Regions from separate parts of the Rothia sp. HMSC061D12 genome, predicted to be linked through region 1. Evidence: riboswitches for the same ligand, from Rfam matches in the RefSeq annotation. Region 1 holds a riboswitch; the other holds the start of a gene.
The links. A riboswitch is a leader RNA that binds a small molecule or an ion and turns the genes downstream of it on or off. The one in region 1 is predicted to bind thiamine pyrophosphate.
Positions count from the first base shown of each region.

Region 2: another riboswitch for thiamine pyrophosphate. It lies ahead of HMPREF2682_RS01325 (bifunctional hydroxymethylpyrimidine kinase/phosphomethylpyrimidine kinase); the one in region 1 lies ahead of HMPREF2682_RS07925 (ECF transporter S component).

Region 1 is NZ_KV830309.1:2,985-7,155, reverse strand. It holds gene HMPREF2682_RS07940 (P-loop NTPase family protein) at 1-120, shown strand, start outside; gene HMPREF2682_RS07935 (MFS transporter) at 298-1,734, opposite strand; gene HMPREF2682_RS07930 (DUF4235 domain-containing protein) at 1,895-2,128, opposite strand; TPP riboswitch at 2,395-2,495, shown strand; gene HMPREF2682_RS07925 (ECF transporter S component) at 2,554-3,186, shown strand; gene HMPREF2682_RS07920 (ABC transporter ATP-binding protein) at 3,271-4,171, shown strand, end outside.
Region 2 is NZ_KV830305.1:341,430-345,600, forward strand. It holds gene HMPREF2682_RS01315 (ABC transporter transmembrane domain-containing protein) at 1-407, shown strand, start outside; gene HMPREF2682_RS01320 (ABC transporter ATP-binding protein) at 409-2,157, shown strand; TPP riboswitch at 2,424-2,609, shown strand; gene HMPREF2682_RS01325 (bifunctional hydroxymethylpyrimidine kinase/phosphomethylpyrimidine kinase) at 2,598-4,171, shown strand, end outside.

The sequences.
Region 1 (4,171 bases):
GACGCAACCTGGGCTCAGATGACCAGTGATGAGGTTCTGGATGAGGAAGAGCAGCAGATTGCGCTGGACTCTTCTGAGGATGCTGTCTCTGATGATGAGGATGACGTGGTGGAGGACTAGCCACCGCGGTTCTCCGCTGATGAGCACCGCCGAATAAGCACTGCTTAAGCACGAAGGAGGGGCGGGTAGAAGAATTATCTTCTACCCGCCCCTCCTGTTGTGTTTGCGAGGTTGCGTTTGCGGGGTGCGGGGTGTTTAGCCCCGCGCAGCCTTACTGAGCAGCCTTACTGAGTCGCCTTACTTGGCTGCCTTGTCGCGGCGCTTCTGCTCACGCTTCTGCTCGCGGCGAGCCGCACGCACACGCAGAGGACCGGGAGCCTTCACCGGCAGCAGCAGGAGCAGACCCGCCACCACAACAATCAGAATGCCGAGCACACCCCAAATCTGCGCGCCCATGAGGCTCACGCACAGGCCGAAAAGCATCGGTGCCAGGAAGCTGGTGGCACGGCCGGTGGTCGAGTACAGGCCGAACAGCTCACCCTCAGTACCGGGATCAGCCAGGCGAGCCAGGAAGGTGCGGGAAGCGGACTGCGCCGGGCCCACGAACAGGCACAGCAACAGGGCGCATACCCAGAACACGCCCGGTTCGGGGAAGAACATCAGCGGGGTAGCCGCCAAGATAATGCCGACCAGAGAGATAACAATAATCGCCTTCGGGCCCAGGTAGTCATCCAGGTAGCCGCCCAGAATCGCACCAACCGCGGCGACGGCGCTACCGGCAATACCGAACAGAATCACATCGGAAGTGCTGAAACCGAAGGTGCCCGCCGCGAGAATACCGCCGAACGTAAAAATACCGGACAGACCATCACGGAACACCGCCGAAGCAATCAGGAACCACAGGGTCTGCGGGGACGTCATCTTCAGTCGCTTAATGGTGCGCCACAGCGCCTTGTAGGAGGCGAGCAGACCGCCCTGACGAGCCGGGGAGAGACGCTCCATACCGAGCTCCAGGAAGCGCAGCTCGCGGGTGGGTAGCACCTCCGGCAGGAAGCGCTCGCGGGTGCGCATACGCACCAGCAGCGGCACGCAGAAGATGAGACACCAGGCGGCTGCGAACAGCGCAACCGCACGGATATTCAGGGCGTTATCGGTGCTCAGGCCGAGCACCTCGGGGGTAAGCACAAAACCCCACAGCACCACAGCCAGCGCCAGGATGCCGCCAATGTAGCCGGCAGCCCATCCGGCGCCCGAAATCTTACCGATATTCTCCGGGTGGGAGATGCGCGGCAGCACCGCGTTGTAGTTCACGTACGCGAACTCGCTGAACACGCTCGCCGCAGAAATCAGGGCGACACCCAGCCACAGGTACTGCGGGGTGGGGCCCACGAAGAAGCACGCCGCCATCGAACCGACCAACAGCATGGTATTCACGCCGAGCCAGAAGATGCCCCTGCCGGACTTGTCGTTACGCTGACCGGTGACCGGCGCCAGAATCGCAATGAGGAAACCGGCAATGGTCAGACCCAGCGACAGCGCCGAAGAGGTCTCTTCGGGCGTGCCGAAGTAGCTACTGGTCAGGTACACGGTGAAAATGAAGGTCGTCATAATCGAGTCGAAGCTCGACGAACCAACATCCCACATGACCCAGGACGCGACCGAACGGCGGCTGTTCGCGTGGTCAACGACCCTACGCGGAGCCTTCGTCTTACGACGGGGAGAAGAAATAGTCATAGTTGTGCTTTCGGATGCCGAGGTGGCGCTTCAGCGTAGCGGCGGCATGAAACCGGCTGAAGTGGGGCGGGCGTGCTGAAGAGGGAACACCAGGCGGTACGTACCGAGCGAAGATACGTACCGCCTAGTTCATGAACTTTCGCGCGGAAGGCGCAAAGTCTTAGTTGAAGAAACGACGCTGCAGGCGAGCAATACCGAAGCTCACCACAGCACCTGCGACGGAGGTCAGAACGGTCCAGAGGATGACCTGACGCAGGGTGTCTTCAGACTCGTGGGAAATGGCGGGAGGCTGGTTACCGGTAGCCTTAGTCCAGGCTGCGCCCAGGCCCTTACCAACCAGGGCAGCAGCGCCCATGTTGATACCCGCAATAGCAAGCTTAGCGACGGGGTTCATGTGTATCTCCTTAGCTGTATACGATGCGGCGTCCTGCCCGTGAACCCCTTCGGGGTTGGGTGAGAAAAGAGCGCCACTCCCTAGCGTATAGGGTTTAAGGCGTTCGTGCCGCCTTGGAGCCTCTCCGTCCCAAAATTGTACACCGTGCAATTCTGTAATGCGGGCAGAAGAACGAAACAAAAAGCGGCAAATTGGCACGAACAGCCAGACACGCCTACAATCGAACCTGGGCTTCCACCCGCACCACAACGGCACGGACAAGGAACCCCAAACGACAGGGGAGCGCCACCGAGGCGCTGAGAGTGCTAAGCAGACCCTCGAACCTGATCCGGTTAGTACCGGCGTAGGGAGTCGAATTTCTTCTCAATGCCCTCGTCCAATCAGAGGGCGAGGACATTCCCCTTCCAACGACGGAAGGATCACCAATGTCACAGAACGTAACCCCCGCCTCCCAGGCATCTACCCAGGAAGAAGCGAAGAAGCCGAACCTGCGCTGGCGAGTCAACGAAATCGTTATCGCCGCAGTTATCGCAGTAGCCTGCGCCGTCATCTTCTGGATCTGGGACATCGCAGTCGGCCCCGCCGCCAAAACCGCACTCGTAGCAGCACCCGAATTCCGCCCCATCGTCGCCGGCGCATGGCTGCTCGGCGGTACCCTCGGCGGCCTGCTCATCCGCAAGCCCGGTGCCGCGCTCTTCGGCGAAATCGTCGCAGCGTTCATCTCCGTACTCTTCACCGGCGGCGCGTGGAGCGGCGAAATCCTGATTGCCGGCTTCTTCCAGGGCGTCGGCGCTGAAATCGCCTTCGCAATCTTCCGCTACCGCCGCTGGAACGCAACCGTCGCCATCTTCGCTGGTGCGCTCAGCGGCCTGTTCATGGGCGTTAACGAAATCTTCATCTACTACCCCGACATGGAACCGGTCAAGGCAATCATCTACGTAGCGTGCGCCGTCATCTCCGGTGCAGTTATCGCAGGCTTCCTGGCGTGGATTCTCGTGCAGAACCTCGCCAAGACCGGTGTGCTCTCCTCGCTGGCATCCGGCAAGACCCGCCGCTAACCACCAGCAACTAGCCACCAACTAGTCACTCACCACGAGTCACCACTCGGCACACTACAGCAGCCACAAGGCTAAGGAACCATCATGGAAGCAACACCGCGCGGGGCGCGCATCGAGCTCAACAACTTCAGCTGGCACCACCCCGGACGCCCAGAACCCGTCATCAGCGGACTCAACCTCACCATCAACCCCGGTGAAAAAGTCCTGCTACTGGGCACCTCCGGCGCTGGCAAATCGACGCTCCTGCACGCCATCGCCGGTGTGCTCCACGATGACGACGGCGAATCCGCCGGCGGCACCATCACCATCAACGGGCAAGCACCCGCCGAAGCGCGCGGCACCGCAGGCATGATGCAGCAGGACCCCGAATCCTCCATCGTCATGGCAACCGTCGGCAACGACGTCGCCTTCGGCCCCGAAAACCTGCGCGTACCCCGCGAAGAAATCTGGGGCCGCGTCACCGAAGCCCTCACCGCAGTAGGGCTCAACCACCTGCCCCTCGACCACCCCAGCAGTGCGCTATCCGGCGGGCAGAAACAGCGCCTCGGCCTGGCGGGCATCCTCTCGATGCACCCCGGCGCCATGATCCTCGACGAACCCACCGCCAACCTCGACCCCTCCGGCGTGCAGGAAGTACGCGACAGCATCCTCACCGCTGCCGAGGCGACCGGCGCGACCCTGCTCGTCGTAGAACACCGCGTGAGCATTTGGGCGCCGCACATGGACCGCATTATCGTACTCGGCGAAGGCGGCACCATCACCCACGACGGCGCACCCGACACCGTACTCACCGAAGCCCGCCAAGAACTCATCGACGCAGGCGTGTGGGTACCCAACTACGTGCCGCGTGCGCCGCAGAACGACAGCGATAGCGAGCACGGCGAGGCGCTACTTCGCGCCGAAAACCTCAGCATCACCCGCGCACAACCCACCCCCAAACAACGACGCGCACGCCGACGCACCATCAAACGCCTCGGCGACACCC
Region 2 (4,171 bases), on a different contig from region 1:
ATGAGGAACTGCTGAAGATTACCGACTCCCGCGAAATCGCCTACCGACTGGGCGGACGCAACCCCGAAGACTACTTCGCCGCCCGCATCACCAGCGAAGGCGCGAACCTCTCCGGTGGTCAGCGTCAGCGTCTGGCGCTCGCCCGCGCACTCGCACAGGACGCGCAGGTGCTCATCCTGACCGAGCCGCTGAACTCCGTGGACGAACCCAGCCAGCGCTACATCTACGATGCGATGGAAACCCAGATCGGTAGCGACCGCCTGCCCGTCGGCTACCCCGGCCTGCTACAGGATTTGGAGCAGGTCTACGTTGTCTCCACAACCGCGGAGACGACCCGCCGCATGGAACGCGACGGCTACCCGGAAACCACTCAGTCTGAAACCACTCAGAATCAGGAGGTGAACTAGCATGGCAAAGCAGCTCCCCATCGAAACCCCCGCCTACGTGGCACGCCGCATGTGGAACTACCTCGCGGCGCATAAGGGGCGAGCCCTCTACACCTTCGTCATCTACATGGTCAGTACCCTCATGGGTGCGGTGGTGCCCCTGCAGATTGGTGCCACCGTGGACGACGTGGTGGCGGGCAAGTTCTCCAGCTACCCGTGGCAGCCGATTCTGATTATCCTGGCGGCGTTCATCGTGCAGGCAATAACCCTCATGGTCTCCTCGTACAGCGCGGCGCGACTGGGTGCGCTCGTCACCCGTGACGCCAACCAGGACACCCTCGACGGCACCCTCGACCTGGACGCACGCACCGTGGAAGAAGCCGGCAGCGGCGACCTGCTCACCCGCGTGACCGACGACCTGTCCTCGGCAGCCAAGTCCGTCAGTGAGGACCTGCTCGGCGCGATTTACGTGCTGCTGTACTTCCTGATCTCCACCATCTCGCTAGCGGTTGTGAGCCCGGCTATGGGCCTGATTATGCTACCCATGATTGCCGGTCTTGCCCTCATCATGTCGAAGATGCTGCCGCTCATGGCGGCACGCAACCAGACCACCCAGGAGCGCGTGAGCGACCTCAACAGCGTGCTGACCGAGAACATTCGCGGCACCTCCACGATCCGTGAGCTGGGCGTTCATACCGCCCGCGAAGACGCCTTCGCCGGTGAGAACAAGCGCCAGTTCGCTGCGCAGCTGGGCATGGTGCGCATCCGCCAGCTGTACTTCACCGTGGATGCTATCAACGCCTGGATCCCCACGATTCTGTGTATGCTCTGGGGCGCCGCCTGCGTGGCTCTCGGCTGGGCAAGCTGGGGCGCCGTGGCGACCGCCTCGGTCATGGTTTTCAGCCTGCGAATCCTCGCCGACATGCTGAACCACCACGTCAGCAGCCTGCGCATCATGCTGGTGAACATGGGTCGTGTGTTCGGTGTGGTCTCCCTGGCGAAGAAGCAGCGTGAGGCGCGTGCACAGCACCGTGCCGAAGCGTTCGCCGCCGTATCTGATGAAGCCGTGAAGAACCCGGAGTACGCCATTGACTGCACCGACGTCTCCTACGGCTACTCGCCGGACGCCCTCGTTCTGGAAGGTATCAACCTGAAGATTCGCCGCGGTGAGGCACTTGCCCTGGTGGGTCGTTCCGGTTCGGGTAAGACCACCCTGGCTCGTCTGATTGGCGGTTCGCTGACCGCCCTGGAGGGCACCATCACCGTGATGGGTCGCCCGGTTGGTCACGGCGACTTCCCGACCGATGCCGCCGCCGACGGCCGCCCGCGCCTGCTGGTCTGCACCCAGGAAGCGCATGTCTTCTTCGGCACCCTCGCCGATAACTTTACGGTGGTCGTGCCGGATGCAACCGTCGAGCAGATGGGCGAGGCACTGGACGCTATCGGTGCCCGCTGGTGGCGCGACCTGCCGCAGGGCATGGATACTGTCGTGAGCGGCGCGGATTCGCCGCTGACCCGCGACCAGATTCAGCAGCTGGCGCTGGCACGTATTGTGCTTGCTGACCCGCACGCCGTGATTCTGGACGAGTCCACCACCCAGCTGGAGCTCGCGGACGCAACCGAGTCCCTGAGCGCCGTGCTGGCGAACCGTGCGGTGCTGATCATTTCGCACGATGCGCGTATCGCCTCGCTGGCTGACCGTGCGGTCCTGCTACACGAGGGTAGGATCATTGCGGAGGGTTCACCGGCAGAGATTTTCGCCCTGACCTAAACCCTCTAGCCTAAGCCCGGTTGATATGTCCGGCGATATGCCCGGCTGATAGTGCCCGGTACCGTGTGAAGCGGTGCCGGGCACTACTCGTTTAACGGGTGCTTTGGGGCGGTGGCTTGGGGGAGTGATTGGTGCTGGGATGATGTGTGGATGGGACGCGTTGTGAAGAGCACCGTTGTGAAGGGCGCCGACAAACGAAAATTTCGGAGAGATTCACTGGTCACCCGCAAAACTTTCAGTTACTAAGAATCATTGTGATAACCTGGCAGAGCGATATGGGGTGCCTTGAGACGACTGCGACCCGCTAACCCGCCCAACTGACCGCCCAACGAAGGGCTACGGCACAGCGGACGCACGAAACGGCGTAAGAACACAACACTCAAGGCTGAGAGAATCACCCATTGAACCTGCTCTAGTTCGAACTAGCGAAGGGATTATCGATGATGGCAGAGCAGCCTACCGCGCCCGCGTGCGCACCCACCACCAACCCTGTACCCGGCGCGAGCGCTCCCGGAAACCCCCGGGCACCCCAGACAGCTCGCGTGCCGAGGGTCCTCTCGATTGCGGGAACCGACCCCTCCGGCGGTGCGGGTATTCAGGCGGATCTTAAATCCATTACGGCATCCGGCGGTTACGGCATGTGCGTGACCACCTCACTGGTCGCCCAGAACACCTGCGGGGTCCGTGAAGTGTTCACCCCGCCCCTGGAGTTTTTGACCGCGCAGCTTGCCGCCGTTTTTGATGACGTCACGGTGGACGCCGTGAAAATCGGTATGCTCGGCGACGCGGACACGATCCGCACCGTCCGCACCTGGCTGAGCGAACACCCCGTGCCCGTGGTCGTACTCGACCCGGTCATGATTGCATCCAGCGGTGACCGTCTGCTACAGGCGGAAGCGGAGCAGGCGCTACGCGACCTCGTGCCGCTCGTGGATGTGATTACCCCGAACATTCCGGAGCTCGCTGTGCTCTGCGAGAAGGAACCCGCTCAGACCTTTGATGAGGCGCACGAGCAGGCGGCGAACCTCGCGGCGGCGACCGGAACCACCGTCATTGTGAAGGGCGGCCACCTGTGCGGTCAGGACGCCGGTAACACCGCGGTCTTCCCGGACGGCACCTGCGCGCACGTGCGCACCCCGCGTCTGGACAGCCGCAATACGCACGGCACCGGATGCTCCCTGTCCTCCTCGCTGGCAACCCGCCTGGGCGTGGAGCTACTGCAGCACGCGGAGGCCGCAGAGCCTGCCGCAGACCAGAAGAACACTCTGACCAGCGACGATACCCACCGTGCCCTGCAGTGGAGCACCCGCTGGCTCCACGAGTCCATTGCCGCAGGTGCCGGTTTGCAGGTCGGTTCCGGTGAGGGTCACGGCCCGGTGGATCACGCCGCCCGTGCCCGCCGTCTGGAGGCTGCAGCCTCCGCCTACCCGTGGCATCACCTGCTCGCCACTACCGACTCTGAGGGCAACGCTCTTGATGGCACCAGCCCGGAGCGACTGCTGCCGGTCAGCCCCGTATCCGCCGGTGAAGCCGTCGTAAAGCCCGCCGGCCCCTGGACCGCCGCGCTCTGGGCTGCGGGAGGCGAAACCTGGCGCCAGATTCTGGACTTGCCCTTCGTGCGTGCCCTCGGCGACGGCACCCTCGACGAGGACCTGTTCTCCTTCTACCTGGACCAGGACGCCCTCTACCTGCGCGACTATTCGCGTGCGCTCGCGACCCTTTCGGCGCGTGCCGACACCGCTGAGGCGCAGGTGCACTGGGCGGCTGGCGCGCACGAGGCGATTGCCGCCGAATCGCAGCTGCACGAGGGCTGGTTGGCGAACCGCGCACGCCTGGGTGGGCCTTCGCCCGTTACGATGGGGTACACGAATTTCCTGCGCGCCTCCGCCGCCGGTGATGATTACGTGGTCGGCGCAGCCGCTATCTTGCCCTGCTACTGGCTGTACGAAGAGGTGGGCGCCGTGCTCTCCTCGCAGAACCACGCGGACCACCCGTACGCGGAGTGGTTGAGCCT